DNA from 4 places in the Peribacillus sp. CSMR9 genome. Region 3 is predicted to be linked to each of the others. Evidence: riboswitches for the same ligand, from Rfam matches in the RefSeq annotation. Region 3 holds a riboswitch; each other region holds the start of a gene.
What was found. Region 3 has a riboswitch for S-adenosylmethionine ahead of N9I19_RS14970 (sugar ABC transporter substrate-binding protein). Riboswitches for the same ligand answer to the same signal wherever they lie in the genome.

Region 1 (4,217 bases), on a different contig from region 3:
CTTCAACTGGTTTTCCTTTTAAATCCACCAATAAAAAGTCCGAATCCGATTGCTTCCTTTTATCCTTACCGCTTGCCGAAATATAAAAGAAAGGACTTTTGGGCTCGCGGATGGACAAGTTCCCGCTTGTTCCCATAAACCAATCCCTTTGGGCCAGTTCAGCTTTAATATCGGCTAGCTCCAGCCATTCTTCAGTATGTGTGTTCACGCCTTTACCTCCTCCCGCCGCTTTAAAATATCAATTACATCATAAAACGTCTCAAAACCTTGATGAGAAATCCCTTCTCTATCACAATTCTCAAGCAGCATGTCACGGGCTATGACAAAATCGGCCTGTTTTGCCGCTTCAAAATCCGTTACTGAATCTCCAATAACGAGTTTAAAATCTTCCGGACCCGTAATTTTCCTCATAATTGATGGCTTACAGCAACCGCAATCATTATTACATTGCTCATCACAAGCATGTGGCCACTCAATATAAATCTTTTCCTTATCAAAAAATGCATTGTTGCAATAAACGGAATCTGCTGGCAAGATATCATTTAAAAGAGGTGCAATGAAAAAATCCATGCCCCCGCTTACAATATATAAAGGGATATTGGCTTTTTTCGTATACTCAACGAATTCATTAAATCCTGGACGAATGCCGGCCGTCTCGCATACATATTGAATGATGTCATCCTTCAAGCCACTATCAAGCAAGGAAAACATATCACCGACCCCTGAAGATATACTGATTTTTTGCTCAAGGACATCGTCTTTCAACTTTTCCCACTCCGGAGGCGCAAATTTTTTCATGATAGAAATGATATTATCTGTGTTGGTGATCGTTCCATCGAAATCGCAAAAGATGATCGGTTTCATTATTTCTTACAATCCTCCCCATAAAACAAGAGCTTTTTTTAGTCCTTCTTCCTCAGCCGCCGCTTCTGATAGGTCCTTTCCTGCGAGTACGGCTTCAACAGCAGAACGGAATGCCTTGGCACCGCCCTCTGCTCCGTCAGGGTGTCCATGAATTCCACCTCCGGCATTAATGACACTGTCCAGCCCAAAATCCTTGATCAGGTCGGGAACCATGCCGGGATGAATGCCTGCAGAAGGTACAGGGAAGGCCTTTTTCCATGAAAATTCATCTTTTGTAAGAGCTTCAGCAATCGCTAATGTTTCCTTTTTTTCAAGTGCGACATTTCCATAAGGTGATGGGAACAAGGATAAATCCGCTCCTGATAACCTCACTAATTTACCAAGCAATAATGGATAGCCGATCCCATAAAATGATGAAGCTGCCAATGCCCCGCTATATGCGGGGTGCGCCATGATCGGTAGTTTGATATGATCATGTTCACTCAAGGCTTGCAATACATCCAAACCATATGTATGAACGTTGAACAATAATGCATCTGCCCCTGCTTCAGCCGCTTGCTTCGCCTTATCCAATAAATCAAATGTTTTCCCTGATAGATTGACAGCATATAAAGTTCGGTGGCCAGTGGTTTCAAAGACTTCATTCAAAATTCTTTTTCCCGTTTTTATTCTATCGAAAAATGGAGTCTGTTCCTGGTCAAAGAGAATCTCATCATCTTTAACTAGGTCGACACCTCCTAACGCTTGTTGCTTCAGTTGCTCATTATGGAAGGTTAGATCCCTTCCTAATACACCTTTAAAGATGCTCATCACCAGGGGCCTGTTAAATACCTCAATCTTTTCCCTTATGCCTGTAATGCCAAATTGCGGTCCCGGGAACGCTTTTTGAATAGCACCGACAAAATCCAGGTCGATCAGTTTTATTTCACCGTCCAATGAAAGTTTGCCGAAGACCGTCGTAAGGATTGCAGGTAAATCATTAGAGAAATTCCCTGCCGGATAGGCAATTTTAATTAGCGAACGGTACACTTTACGATTAAAGTAGCCGTTTGCCCTCTCTTCTTCAGATAGTGGCGTTACGGATACTACACGTCCCTTATGCTTTTCCAGTTGCTTCTGGACCAATTGGGGCAGGTCCGTCCATGTCCCCACAGTCAAACCTAAGGCAATGCTCTCTGCTTTTTTCTCATGATTTCCATTAAAGTCATGAATTAAATAAGTAGCGACTATCTCGCTCATCTGATCACTCCTATTACACGTTAGTTAACTCTCGAAGTCATTAACCTGGCATTGCTCTAAATGGTAAAAGCCCCTTCATATAAGAAGAGGCTTTAAAAAGCCATCTTCTTATCTCCCAGCCATTGGCTGCAAGAATTAGCACCGTGCCTTGTGGATTTCATGAAAATCCGGCGAAGAATTCCGCCCCATTTTACAATGGAATTACGGTCGGTTGCTGGGCTTCATAGGGCTAGTCCCTCCACCTGCTCAAAATAAGAAAACGCTGATATATAGTTACAAGTATCGAAAGATTTAGAATTTATTTTGTATTCTGACAGGTAATCCATACTTTGTCAATACGTTTTTAACCATTTAACGGTGAGATAGATTGGTTACCTCAATCCTTCGTTAAAACAAGTTTAGTGTGCGAATTCGTTCCACAGCCTCTTTTAACCGCTCTTCCGAAGTCAGAAGCCCTACCCTTACGTAACCCTCGCCAAATTCACCGAATCCATTCCCTGCGGCAACAGCTACGTGGGCATGCGTTAATAAATAGTCTGCAAAACTCTCTGACGTAAAACCTTTTGGTACCTTGAGCCAGGCAAAAAACGATGCTTCAGGAGCTTTGACTTCCCAGCCGATTGCCCTTAATCCCTCAATGAAAACATTCCTGCGCCCCTCATACATCTTCACTAATTCCTCTACACAGCTCTGCGAGTCAAGCAATGCACTTGCCGCTGCTTCCTGTATCGCCGGGAAGAGACTCACATATAGATGGTCTTGTAATAGTTCAAGAGCTTCTATGACACTTTTATTCCCCATTGCGAAGCCAACTCTCCACCCTGCCATATTGTATGTTTTCGATAGTGTGTATATTTCTATTCCTACATCCTTCGCTCCCTTTGCCTGGAGAAAGCTTGTCGGTTTTTTTCCGTCGAACCCTATCGCTCCATAAGCGAAATCGTGGACCACACAAATTGAATGCTCTCTTGCGTGGGAGACGGTTTCATCAAAAAAACTTTCAGTTGCAGAAGCACCAGTGGGATTATTCGGATAGTTCAAGAACATCATTTTGGCTTTATCAAGCACGTCTTTATGTATAACTTTGTAATTCGGAAGAAAACCATTTTCTTCTGTCAAGGGCATGAATTCGGTTTTTGCCTGGGCTAACACTACACCTGAAAGATAATCCGGATAGCCGGGATCAGGAACCAGGATCGTATCACCTGGATTTAATAAACACTGCGGCAGTTCGACAAGACCTGCCTTTCCTCCAAAGAGAATTGCCACTTCACTATTTGGATCCAGCTTGACTCCATATTCACGTTCATAAAAGACGGCAGCGGCATCCTTTAAATATTGATGTCCCCGGAATGGTGAATATTTATGATTAATCGATCTTTCAGCGGCAGTCTGTAAACTTTTCACGATATGTTCAGGCGTCGGTTGATCAGGATTTCCCTGGCCTAAATTAATGACATCATGTCCTTGCGCCGTAATCGCATTGACTTTTGCGACAAGTGAGGCAAAAAACTGCTTTGGCAGGTCCTGAAGCTTTCCGGATTTTTCGAATTGCAACATTTATACACCTTCTCTGAAATTTCTTGAAATTCTAGTCACAAATGATATATGTTTATCATAGTCTTGTAAAGCATTTTTTACATGTGGGGGTTTTAAACGATGAAGTGGAAAATAGCTTGTATTCAAATGGATATAGCATTCGGGCAACCGGATATCAATTTTCAGGTTGCGGAACAATGGTTGGAAGAAGCAGCACGGTCAGAACCCGATATCGTCATTTTACCAGAGCTTTGGACAACTGGATACGACTTGACCAGGTTAAATGAGATTGCTGATCAAGAGGCGGAAAAAACGATTGAATTCCTTAAAACACAGGCAAGGAAACACGAGATTCACATCGTAGGCGGTTCCATTGCCAAAAAAACGAGCAAGGGTTTCTATAACACCATGATCATCATCAATAAGGATGGCAAACTCATTAAAGAGTATGATAAGCTTCACTTATTTCAATTGATGGATGAACATCGCTACCTGCAGCCAGGTGAAAAAGAAGGTTTATTCACTCTTGATGAAAAAATATGTGCTGGATTCATTTGTTATGACATCCGCTTCCC
Region 2 (4,217 bases), on a different contig from region 3:
ATGATAGCTATGAACTTTTCATGGCATACGATAAGCTTATTACTTGTTTTTGGATTATCATTATTTGCCTTATTGAAATTACGATGGCATCCAGCTTATGTCCTTATTCTTTCTGGATTAGTTGGTGTTGTCTTCTATTCATAACGACTCATTTTTCCGTTCAACACACTTCCATGTAATCTCTAAATCTTGGACATACTGAAAATATGACTGATCGGTATGGAAACGAAATATTTGTTCAAGTGAAACATTATCAAACAGACATATTTTTTAAAATGGTGCGATGGTACAACCTGAGTTTCGTGATTTTGTGGAAATGAAGGAGGAACGTGGATTTTCCGTCGTTCATCAATATGGACCTGAATTAGGCAGTTATTTTGATGATGGGCAAAAGTTGGTTCCATAAATTAAAGAAATATCAAGCAGGAGAATTCGAATTTATAGTTCAGATGAGGAGCGACTTTGTTACTTTCTAAACATTGATTAGCATTTATCATGCATAAGAGCGAGGATGACTTCGCGTTTTTTATTGTTTTTTTCCTATAGTATTTTAACCATACAAACAACACCCTGAATCCAATGATTCAGGGTGTTGTTTCAAAATTATTCTCATTTTAAGAAGTACGTTTCTTCGCTTCATCATTTCCCGGCTGAAACCGTGGAAAACCAATCAAGATGGCAACGATTCCACAAAGTCCAATAAGTATTGGGTAATATGAATATGGCAAGATGCTTATAGGGGAAATCTTTGCTACCCCTGCTGCAACAAGCAGCTGTGCCCCATATGGAATCAACCCTTGGATGCTACACGCAAAAACGTCAAGTAAGCTCGCCGATTTACGTGGATCAATCCCATATTTCTCGGCAATATTTTTGGCTAGCGGCCCAGCAATGATAATCGAAATCGTATTATTTGCCGTTGAAAGGTTCGTCAAACCAACAAGCCCGGCAATGCTGAATTCCGCTCCTTTTTTTGATTTGCTATTTCGGGTCACAAGGTGGAGTAAATAATCGATGCCACCATTATGTTTGATGACAGCTACCATACCTGCTATTAAAATGGCAAGAAAGGAGATTTCATACATTCCCGCCATTCCTTCCCCAACTTTTTGAATGACACCCAACGGTTGATAACTTCCATCAGCCAAGCCGATAATTCCGGCAAATACGATCCCGATGGAAAGGACCAGAAACACATTCACTCCTGCCAATGCGGTGATCAATACGCAAAGATATGGAACGATCTTCACCCAATTATAAGCATGTTGGGAAATGTCGGCTTGTTCACCCATTGTTAAAATTCCAAGGATGGCACATGTGATGATGGCGGCAGGTAAAACGATGAAAAAATTCACTTTAAACTTATCCTTCATTTTTGTTCCCTGTGTCCGCACTGCAGCGATTGTTGTATCCGAAATGAAGGATAGATTATCCCCAAACATCGCACCACCAATAACGGCCGCCATTGAAAGGGCAAGCGAAATATCTGTTTGCTCACTAATTCCAACCCCAATAGGTGCTAGGGCAACAATCGTTCCCATGCTTGTCCCCATAGATAAAGAAATAAAACAAGCAATAATGAAAATCCCTACCATCAATAGATTTTGCGGAAAAACAGCCAAGGCAAGATTCACTGTTGATTCAACTGCCCCCATGCCATTTGCAACCTTGGAAAAAGCGCCAGCCAAAAGGAAAATGATAACCATTAACATGATATTGGAGTCCCCGGCACCTTTACAGAAGATTTCAACCTTTTCATTGAAAGTCTCTTTCCGATTCATTGCCAATGCAGCTGCTGATGCGATAGAAATCGCAACAATCACCGGAAATGAATAAAAATCTTTAGTGATGATTCCGGAGCCAATAAATAAAATTAAAAAAACGACAAATGGGATCAATGCCCAGGGATTCCCTTTATTGTTTGCACTCATGATGAACACCTCTTTTTATTTTTCGCATGACATATGTCACAGCCTTTATTCTTTTAACAGTTTTTGCAAATAACGCTAATAATAACCTGATATGCCCAATAATGGAATCAACAGCTTTAAAACTGTCGGCATAAAAAAAGACCTCTTCCTTTAAACAACAAGAAGAGGTCTTTTAATTTATAAAAAACGCCCCCCTTATCTTTCAGGCAAAAATTAGCCTGCTGGATTTGGCACAGCACTCCTATTAAGTCTGCTGCCGAGACATCTTCGGGCCAGTCCCTCCGTCTCTCTTGATAAGAAGATCTAAATTATATAATTTATCAAATATTACGATATCCACCAGAAAAGTACCAGACTGGAAACTCGCCGAAACCATCTGAGTTTGTGAAAGTGACATCGAAAGCCATATTGAAAAGCAAATATAAGAGTACAGCATTTTATGTATTTTCGCAAGGTTTAGTTTTAAAGTATTTCACATGTGGACCTTAATATTATAAAGGGCCTTTTACAGGTGCAGTAAATAAGGTTTTTTCAATAATGATTTACTTGTTATACTATGATCCAAATCCTGTCTTTTATCAGGAAGGAACTAAAAATAAAAAGAGGTCTAAAGAAAGGACCTCTCAGCAAATTTGTTGTATTAGGTTAGGTGAATTATTTTTAGTTGAGTTCACATCAGTCGATACCTCAAATGCTTCCATCTGTTCAGGATCGAATGATTTTAAATACTGCTGCAGATATGCAGGATCATTAATGGATGGATTCAACCAATCTTTTTCATCTTCAGGTTTTAGGATGACAGGCATACGATCATGAATGCTGGTCATTAGCTCATTAGGAACGGTCGTTATAACTGAGCACGAATAAATGTTGATGCCCTCTCGAGATTTCCAGGATTCCCAGAGACCGGCCATACCAAATGGAGCATGATTCTTAAGCTTTATTCGCATGGGTATTTTTCGCTCGGGTTCCTTCTTCCACTCATAAAAGGAATCAGCGATTATCAAGCATCGTTTCTTCTTATACGCATTCTTGAAGCTTGCCTTCTCAGCAATGGATTCCGCTCTGGCATTGATCATTTTGTAGCCCACTTTTTCATCTTTTGCCCAAAAAGGAATGAGTCCCCACCGAAGATATCCAAGTCGATTCCTAGCCCCGTCATTAATGACGGATAGCACGGAGTGGGAAGGTGCAATATTGTAACTGAATTGGTATTCTTCATCAAATGATCCTTGAATATCGAACCGGTCTTTTATTTCTTCAATGTCAGTGAAAAGGGTGAAACGTCCGCACATAATATCGCCTACCGTTTTAAGATTTATTACAGTGTAACAAATGGAACGGGCTGGTACAAATCAGCGTTCTAAAATCCTGATGTCGGTAAATGGTTGATTGAATAATTCGCTGGAAATCAAAAGTGTTCCAAGGACCTCTCTTTCATCTTCAGCTTTAATGATTTCCGACAAAATTAAGGTACTGCCATTCCTGACCGTTACATTATATTCATTCATAGGATCCCCCCTCTAATGTTAGATGGTTGTTATTATAAACCAAAAACCTCCAAGTATCATTATTGACCTTTAGCAGAGTCGTGGTTAATCCACTAATGAGGAGCCTAGAGTGGTTCCATTAAACTTGATTACGTTTAAGCTTTATCACCCGAACCAATCCGAGATCCTCATTTCATAGTAAAGGAAGCTTCTAATCTTCCATTTGCATTCAACATAACATATAGATAAAAAAGACTGTCCCTGAATAAAATCAAAGACAGCCTGGTCAGAAGGTTTTTCACTTCAACAAATTTATACTGGTAATGATAATAGGGATAGCAAAAAGGTCGATGAGGAATGCCCCTACGATCGGTACGATAAGAAATGCCCTTCTCGAAGGACCAAATTGACCTGTAATGGCAGACATATTTGCCATTGCGTTGGGAGTTGCCCCTAATCCATGTCCGATAAAGCCACCAACCATGACAGCTGCATCATAATTCTTACCTAGTAATCTGAATAATACCAATGTACCAAGTAGTACTATGAAAAATACCTGGACGAAAACAATTAGAAGCATCGGCAATGCCAAATTGGCCACTTCCCATAGTTTTATGCTCATTAAGGCCATAGATAGAAAGATTCCCAATGTTATGTCTCCGATAAGATCGATGCTTTTCATATCCACAGCTTCTCTTTTAAAACCATCAAGAATATTTCTAACGATAACTGCTACAAACATTGCTCCTACATAGCTCGGCAAAACAAAACCGGTTGAACTCGAGAAAAGCTCTCC
Region 3 (4,217 bases):
GATGATTTCACCTGCTGTAATCGAAGTATGACCGAAAAGGCTTTTACACAACTCCGTTTTCCCAGCCCCGACCAACCCTGCCAAGCCGATTATCTCCCCTGCTTTAATATGCAGACTGACATTTTTAACTTTCTCTGTATCTGACAATCCCCTCACTTCCAGAATAACGTCGCCAATCGAAGAATTCACTTCAGGGAACTGTTCATCCATGGTTTTCCCTAGCATATTCTCTATCACTTCGTTACGGGTGATGTCTTCCATTTTTCGAAAAGTGACAAGCTCCCCATTCCTCATGATCGTAATTTCCTCACAGATTTCAAAAATCTCAGGCAGACGATGTGAAATGAAAATGACTCCAACACCTTTTTGCTTTAATTCATTTACAATTCGAAAAAGTTCTGTCGTTTCTGTATGACTTAACGGAGCAGTTGGTTCGTCGAGAATCAGGAATTTGCATTCTGTCGAAACGGCTCTTGCTATCAGGACCATCTGTTTTTCAGCCAAAGTAAGGTCTCTTACCAGCTTTTTCGAAGGGACACGAATTTTCATATCTTCAAGAATTAAAGAGGCTTGGTTGTGCAGCTCCTTCCATTGAACTATCTGTTTTTTTCCCATGTTTTGGACCATATCATTCAACATTATATTTTCCCCAACGGTTAAATAAGGGATGAGGGCCGTATCTACTTCCTGATAAACTATTTGAATACCCTGTTCCTGCGCCACTTTGGGCGAGCGGATATCCTGCTTTATCCCATCAATAAAAATGTCACCTGAATAATGAGCATGGGCTCCCGATAAAACCTTCATTAACGTCGATTTCCCTGCTCCGTTTGCACCGACCAATGCGTGGGTTGCCCCTGATTGTATAGAAAAGTCAACTTCACTAAGCGCCTTCACTCCTGGAAATTCAATCGAGATTTTCTTCATTTCTAGTTGCGTGCCCATGTCCATTCCCCCTTATTGAACAGACACTCCCTTCACTTGAAAGAGAGTGTCCCCTTTTACTTTTTATAATGAGCTTTCAAAACTTTCATCCAATCTTCTTCAAATTCCGTTGATACACCCCATCCTTCGACAATACCAGACAGATTTGCCATGTTTACGGCTTCTTTTGAGGCTTGGATTTGCTTTTGTGAAATAAGTGAAGCCTCTAAGTCATAGGTTTGCGGTGTTTTTTCGCCCGCTAATTTTTTTGCCAATATCCTCATATTCACTGCACCAATCAACTTGGGATCGACGGCTGCCGTGTAGGACCATGAGCTAGCGGCCGATTGGATTTCCTGAAGATCTGCATTCGATACATCAATTCCGTATATCTTCACTTCATCGCGGCCCGCTTCTTTAATCGCCCGGGCGGCACCGATAGCGAAGGCATCCCATGTTGCGAAAATGGCATCCAATTTACCTTTTGGGTATTTATTCAGCATTGCGGCTACTGCATTTTGTGTTTGAACCGCAGTATCTGCAGATGCCACTCCGAATCTTTCGACTTCCCTAATTCCAGGGTTTTCTTTTAATTTTTCCTGATAAACTGAATTTCTTCTCACCATTGGAGGAAAACCATCCACCCAAAGGTAAGCAATCGCCGCTTCACCTTTCTGTTCTTCTATCAGTTTATCAAAAGCCAGTGTTGCCAACGCTTCATCATCCTGTGAAGTTAATGTCACACCTTCTATTTTAGATAAATCGCTAATTGAATCGAATGTGACAACGCTTTTACCTGCATCAACCAACTTTTGAACGTCATTCACTGTTGCTGCATCATCACCATGGGAGATGATATAGCCGTCATAATCTTCCTGCAAAGCCTGCGCGATCGCATCATGGAATTTAGCCGTATCCCCATTGGCTGTATACGTATCCACTTGAAAGCCCATTGCTTCTCCTTCTTCCTTCGCTCCAGCAAGGTATTGGGCCGTATGATCATCACCGCCAATTTTACGGATCACTTTGATTTTGGCCCCTTCCCCATCAGCAAATCTTTCCGGTACATTTTCAAATGATACTTTTTCTTCTTTCTTCGATTCTGTGGAACTCTGTCCTGTAGAACAACCCGTTAAAAGCAACGCCGAAGCGATGGCTGAAACGAATATCCCTTTAATAGATCTTCCCATCTTGTTTCCCTCCACATTCTCTTATTATTCTTATCAGTTAAGTTGGTGTAAATCATAAAATAAAAACCTCTCTAGTAATAGAGAGGTTTAATCAGCTGTATTGCAGACTTATCCCTCTCTTATCTGTCAAAACATTTCTGTTTTGCAGGATTTAGCACCAATTCCTAATGGAACGGTTGCTGGGCATCTTAGGGCCAGTCCCTCCGCCACTCTTGATAAGAGAATATATCGTGTTACGTTTTTCGTAATTATCACTTTATAGGGATATAGTCGTAAAGTCAATAGTTTTTCGAATATTCGAAATGTTTCCTGCTACTTTTATTTTCTTTGAAGCTGGGCTAGACGCTTTTTCTCAATTTTTTCAAGTCTCTCCAACTGACGTAGTTTCACTTCGAACACAGTGATCGGATCACGGTAAACTTCCGGATTTTCTTTCATATGCTCCAATGTAGCCTGGTAGTCTTTAATTTCTGTCTGCGTTTGCTCTATTGTTTTTTGAAGTAAGGCAAATGAGCTGCGATAGAAAAGTGAGATGTCCCGATCTAAAGATTTTTCAAACAATCCAAATTGGGTAAGGAAGCGTTCAGTGATCATTTCCGCAACATCCTGGTAATCTTCACTTTCCAAGTATTTCTTATAACGATTGTACATATTGGCTTTATTTTGCGGTATTGCCCCAAACAGCTTTCCTGCTCCTTTAAGCAGCAATTGTGATGGAGTCCTTCGCAAAAGGATATTAACGTCATCGATGCGGATACTGCTTGTCATCCGGTCGGCATCACGGCGCCAGTCATCCAATACCCTGAAGTCACCTGCCAGCATAATCCGTTCTTCTTTGTATAATTCATTGAATCCGGCACTCATCTCATCCATAAACTGTTGGCTTTGTGAGAACTCCATTTGGGAACTAGCAATCCAATCTTGAAGAGAACGGTAATATTGAGGCATGATCTTGTCAGAAATGAAGGCTTGAATCCGCTCATTCATTTCATGGTTCAACTGTATATGGACCTGACTGAAATCACTGCTTTCCGTTAACGATTTAGAGCAATCCCTCAGTAATTCAGGAATTTTAGAAGAAAGCTGACTTTTCACTTCATCCTTAAGCACACGGTACGACCTTATGATATTTTCACTTTTTTCTTTTTCTAAATCAGCCAGTTGATTGACCGCACCATTCAATTTGACTTCCATCTGTTCATTCCAAGAGATGGAATGCTCGCATTTCCGTTCATTGGCTGTCCGTTTTTCTAACAGATAAGATAAAGTTTTACGAATGAAAGCAAGGATTTTTTCAGATCTTCTTTCTTTCCAATTATCATCTTGATAATTCGATTGAAGGAATGCAGAAAGGTCATTCAACTGCTGCTTGCTGTCATAAAGTTTAGAGAAAGCGAACACTTTCGCATTCGGGAAATATGCATTCACTTTATCCCATGTTTCGTCTTCCATCCGGACCGCGACTTGATCACTGTATATCGTATCCATTTTATTTAATAAGAAATGAATCGGCAGTTTCGGAGCCATCATTTGAATTTCCAATAACAGGTCCCGTTCACTACCGGTGAAAGGCGCCCGGGCATCAAGAACGAACATCAGGCCATCACTGCCATGTAAATAGCCTTGGAAATCCGATTCCACGCTTTTTTCCCCATTGAACCCCGGTGTATCCAATAATCGCAGACGATTATTTCTAAGATAGTCACTAATAAGCGTCACATCGACAATAGTCCCGCGCTGGCGGCGTGTTTCATCCAATTCAGTTAGCTCCATGACAACCTTGCTATCTGTATCGGTAATTTCAAGGATTTCCAAATCATCCCCGTCTTTGACGCTGACTAGTGAAGAATGATCTTCGGCAGCGATGCTCTCGCCAACTATTGACTGTATAAAGGATGTCTTGCCATTTCCTGTACTTCCCACAAGAAGAAGATTGAAATTTCCGGTATCCTTAAGCCCCTCGACCATCCATTTAAGCTTATTGCCAACCCTTAAATCATTCTCTTCAGCCCATTGGATGATAGAATTGAACAGTTTCTCTCCCGCTTCCAGTCCGCCTCCCAATTTAGGCGATTTCGAAAGCAGGCTTTCTGCATCCTGAAT
Region 4 (4,217 bases), on a different contig from region 3:
AGTTAATCATCGATATCTTTAGATTAGGTGAAAAAGAGGTTGCTATGGTTATTTCTCGAGATATCACTGAACGTTTAAAAACAGAAGAATTACTGCGAAAATCAGAGAAGCTTGATGTGGTAGGAAAATTAGCTACAGCAATAGCTCATGAAATTCGAAATCCACTAACAACTATTAAAGGATTTATACAACTAATACAATCAATGAAAAATAAAGAAAATCAGTGGTACATAGATGTAATATCATCAGAAATTGAACAAATAGAAGTAATCACAAATAGATTTATGATAGTAGCTAAACCACAAGCAGTAAAGGTTCAACTCAATAATTTGAGCATGTTAGCAGAACAAGTTATAACGCTATTGCAACCTCAAGCAATGATGAAAAATATACAGATCAGAACAGAGCTTAAATCAGAAATTCCCTACATACCTTGTGAAGGAAACCAAATAAAACAAGTGTTTATCAATATCTTAGAAAATGCAATTGAAGCGATGTCAACGGGAGGAGAAATTTTGGTTCAAATCGATACACTTGATAGTCATCAAGTAAGTATTTGTTTTATCGATCAAGGATGTGGGATTCCAAGAGAACGTATCCCATATCTTGGAGAACCTTTTTATAGTATCAAAGAAAAAGGGGTTGGCTTAGGGTTAATGATCTGCTATGAAATTGTGAAAGCACATCAAGGAAAGATAGTTATTGAAAGTGAAATGAATAAAGGAACAACAGTTAATGTTATTCTTCCCATCTATTTTCTTTCTTATCAAAGGATTCTTTTAATTTCTTTCATGGGAAAGGCTTTTCGGTGATTACATACGTCGGTGTCGACTGGATATGACTACTTACAAATATTGAATGATTGGTATATCTTATACAATATTTTATGTAATCTTTATATCACTTTTGGATTGCATATTATCACGATTTTCTTAGTTTCTTTTGACATGGAGAGGATTGACCGTGACGACGGCAATATCCACACAGAATAACTAGATGTTGATCCGTAATTCTCTCAATTAGTTGATTTTGTTTGTTTTGCATTTTAAAATTCATAGTAGGGCTTCCTCCTTAAGAATTTGAGTTTAGTTAAGTATTTATGTTTAAGAAATTTACGCTTTAAGTTTTTTTGTAGCTTCTATTAAGCTGCTTTTTGTAAACTGATTTTTTGCTTTTCTAGTGTATAGACATAGAAGAACCCCGAGTAATGGACCTTTTTCGAAGTGTCCATTATTCGGGGTATAGTTCATGAAAGGGTGTTTTATTTAGATACAGGTATGACTGCACCTTTATATTTTTTAGTAATGAAGTCTTGTATTTCTTTAGAGCGAAGTACTTCTACTAACGCTTTTACTGTCTCTTTATTTTCATCGCCCTTACGTACAGTGATAATGTTTGCATATGGATTATCTTCACCCGATTCAACAGCGATTGGGTCTTTAAGCGGATCTAGCCCTGCATCTAACGCATAGTTCGCATTAATAACAACCGCATCACCTTCGTTGTTATTATAAATTTGAGGTAATAGGCCACCTTCTATATCTGCATTAAAAGTTAAGTTTTTAGGATTTTCTACAATATCATTAATCGTAGCTTCTGTTTTATTGATGCCTTCTTTTAGCTTAATAACGCCTTCTTTTTCAAAAATAGATAGAATACGTCCTTGTTCAGCTACAGCATTACGCATAATAACTGTACCGTTTTTTGGAAGATCTTTTAAGCTATCATACTTTTTAGAGTAAATGCCGATTGGCTCAATATGAATAGCACCCGCATTTACAAAGTCATAGTCTGGATTCTCTTTTAACACTGATTTAAGATATGGAACGTGTTGGAAATAATTTGCATCAATCTCTTTATCAGCTAACGCTGTGTTCGGAATAATATAATCTTGGAATGTTTTAATTTCTAAATCAATTCCCTTTTCCTTTAATAATGGCTTTGCCTCTTCTAAAATTTCAGCATGTGGAATGTTTGATGCACCCACAAGGATTTTCTTTTCTTTGTCTGAAGAATCTGATCCGCTGTTAGTCGTACCGCAAGCTGCTAAACTTAATACTAATGCTGAGGAAACTGCTAAAGTTGATATCCACTTTTTCATAATTCATTTCTCCCTTATCGTTTATCTATTTTTGTTGTACATATATCACCTATAAATTGAATAAAACACAATGACTAAACATCATTATTATTGAGCTGAAACCCTTCAAGATATAACAAATTACCTAAACCACCTGCACCAGCCCCAGCAACCAACTAGAAGGATTGTTGTAACTGTAATACCTGAAATTAATGCTGGCAGCAGCTCTTAGTATGTTAGTTTGTAGGGGAAAGGAAAGTTTTTTCTCCTCAAAAAAACCTTTCTACACATGAGTAGAAAGGTTGGTTAAACAATCCTTTCTCTCATCTTCCAAAGCACATTGCTTTGCAGGAATTGGCACCATATCAGTTAATTAACTGACGGTTGCCGGGCTTCACAGGGCACAGTCCCTCCACCTCTCTTGATAAGAGTCAAACATTATATTCAATTAAACGAAATATTTTAAATTCAGTAAATATAGTATGAGAGTGATCTTATCATGACCATATGGTAGTGTCAATCAAAAAATTGTTCAATTAATTTGAATTTGCGGATGATTGTGTTAAATGTTTTATTCCTGTAGCCCTTACGATTGCTTGTTCCAGGCCCTGCAGAAGCCTTCACTATCAAGAAGCGTGATAAAAAACATCTATTGAATTAAATTCATGCATAACTATTATTAAGACGAAAGTTCTGATTTTTTTCGTATCAAACTACGCAGATAATTACATGGGAAATATGTCCGCGGCTATTTCGATTTCGACCGAAAAAAGCGATTTGGAAAAATCCCAAATCGCTTTTTTATAGTATTATTTTTTAGGTGTTTTATTTAAAATAAAGCGTAGTTCATTGATATCATCATCAGATAGGGCATCTTCCTGAATGAATTGGACAAGCATGGATTTCAGGGTACCTCCATAGATACGGTTGATAAATGATTCGGTCTCGGCACGCTGGCACTCTTCCTGTGTATAGAGCGGGTAAAAGGTGTAAATTCTTAGATTTTTATCGACACCTACTACATCTTTTTGAACCAATCGATCGAGAAGAGTGCGTATGGTTTTCGGCTTCCAATCGGTACTCTCCTGTAAGGAAACTATGATGTCATTTGCTGTTTGAGGGGCTTTATCCCAAAGCACGTTCATGATTTCCCATTCTGATTCTGATATGCTAGGAATGTTTTTCTCCATTTTTCTCCCCTCCATTTTCTTTATAGATTCCTAAATCTTTTAAAATTGATAAAGTAATTTCTCCCGCCTTGCTTCCAGATGAATCATCTTCATTTTGTATATTGGTAGCAAAGAAATAAGTATCGTTCTTCGTCTCTACATACCCGATAAACCAACCATTGATGTTTTTTCCATTCACTGTTCCTGTACCTGTTTTTCCTGATAGGCGAGCTTCCTCATTCTTTTCTAAGAGCAGGGCGTCCTTCACAGCTTGGATATGCATTTCCTTATATCGCAATTGATTGTAATAAAAGGCTTTCAGCAGTTGGACTTGCTCGACTGGAGAAATTTTCAATGAGGATTCGAGCCAGAATTCACCCAATTCCCCAGATACATCGGAATTTCCATAGTTTATCGCTTGCAGATTGGATTGTATTGTTTCAAATCCCGTTCTGCGATCTAATTCTTGGAAATACCAGTTTACCGAATTTTGTAAAGCGGATGAGACATCCTGATCCTTATTCCAAGCTTCATAGGGTTGCTCATTCCCATCCCAGGAAAGAGTGGATTCTTCGGGTGATATCACATTTGATTCTAGTGCAAATAAGGCACTATAGATTTTGTATGTGGAATCGGGTGATACCCGCAAAGTACTTTTCTCTTCATTATAAATGCGATATTGCTGTGCGTTATGATCATATAAAACAAAGCTTCCTTCATACCCTTTAAAGAATTGATGTAAATCCTCATAAACTACTCTGTCATTTTTAAAATAGTATCGGTCTTTTTCCGTCGCAAATGCGAAAACGAAAGGTAATTGGATTGTCAAAATGATACTGGCCAACACATAAATAAAGACGCTTTTTCTTATCGATTTTTTTGTGGAATGCTTATAGGCAGAAATTTGTTCAATTCGTTTTTTGATTTGAAGCTTGGAACCGTTTAATTGTGTCACTAACTGTAGATTA

Region 1: linked by a shared signal. The riboswitch ahead of mtnW (2,3-diketo-5-methylthiopentyl-1-phosphate enolase) and the one ahead of N9I19_RS14970 (sugar ABC transporter substrate-binding protein) in region 3 are both predicted to bind S-adenosylmethionine.
Region 2: linked by a shared signal. The riboswitch ahead of N9I19_RS09390 (Na+/H+ antiporter NhaC family protein) and the one ahead of N9I19_RS14970 (sugar ABC transporter substrate-binding protein) in region 3 are both predicted to bind S-adenosylmethionine.
Region 4: linked by a shared signal. The riboswitch ahead of N9I19_RS22315 (ABC transporter permease) and the one ahead of N9I19_RS14970 (sugar ABC transporter substrate-binding protein) in region 3 are both predicted to bind S-adenosylmethionine.

What each region holds. Positions count from the first base shown of each region.
Region 1 covers NZ_JAOPHO010000003.1:98,302-102,518, forward strand. The annotation lists gene N9I19_RS03610 (methylthioribulose 1-phosphate dehydratase) at 1-208, opposite strand, end outside; gene N9I19_RS03615 (2-hydroxy-3-keto-5-methylthiopentenyl-1-phosphate phosphatase) at 205-864, opposite strand; gene mtnW (2,3-diketo-5-methylthiopentyl-1-phosphate enolase) at 871-2,103, opposite strand; SAM riboswitch class I at 2,209-2,361, opposite strand; gene N9I19_RS03625 (pyridoxal phosphate-dependent aminotransferase) at 2,491-3,663, opposite strand; gene N9I19_RS03630 (carbon-nitrogen family hydrolase) at 3,763-4,217, shown strand, end outside.
Region 2 covers NZ_JAOPHO010000014.1:14,018-18,234, reverse strand. The annotation lists gene N9I19_RS09400 (chromate transporter) at 1-144, shown strand, start outside; gene N9I19_RS25215 (hypothetical protein) at 284-406, shown strand; gene N9I19_RS09390 (Na+/H+ antiporter NhaC family protein) at 615-1,931, opposite strand; SAM riboswitch class I at 2,124-2,231, opposite strand; gene N9I19_RS09385 (SOS response-associated peptidase) at 2,555-3,226, opposite strand; gene N9I19_RS09380 (hypothetical protein) at 3,287-3,442, opposite strand; partial or broken gene gltS (sodium/glutamate symporter) at 3,720-4,217, opposite strand, start outside.
Region 3 covers NZ_JAOPHO010000032.1:39,344-43,560, reverse strand. The annotation lists gene N9I19_RS14975 (sugar ABC transporter ATP-binding protein) at 1-945, opposite strand, end outside; gene N9I19_RS14970 (sugar ABC transporter substrate-binding protein) at 1,002-2,114, opposite strand; SAM riboswitch class I at 2,231-2,336, opposite strand; gene N9I19_RS14965 (GTPase domain-containing protein) at 2,433-4,217, opposite strand, start outside.
Region 4 covers NZ_JAOPHO010000089.1:4,534-8,750, reverse strand. The annotation lists partial or broken gene N9I19_RS22325 (ATP-binding protein) at 1-812, shown strand, start outside; gene N9I19_RS22320 (MetQ/NlpA family ABC transporter substrate-binding protein) at 1,262-2,101, opposite strand; partial or broken gene N9I19_RS22315 (ABC transporter permease) at 2,179-2,308, opposite strand; SAM riboswitch class I at 2,401-2,511, opposite strand; gene blaI (penicillinase repressor BlaI) at 2,890-3,270, opposite strand; gene N9I19_RS22305 (BlaR1 family beta-lactam sensor/signal transducer) at 3,251-4,217, opposite strand, start outside.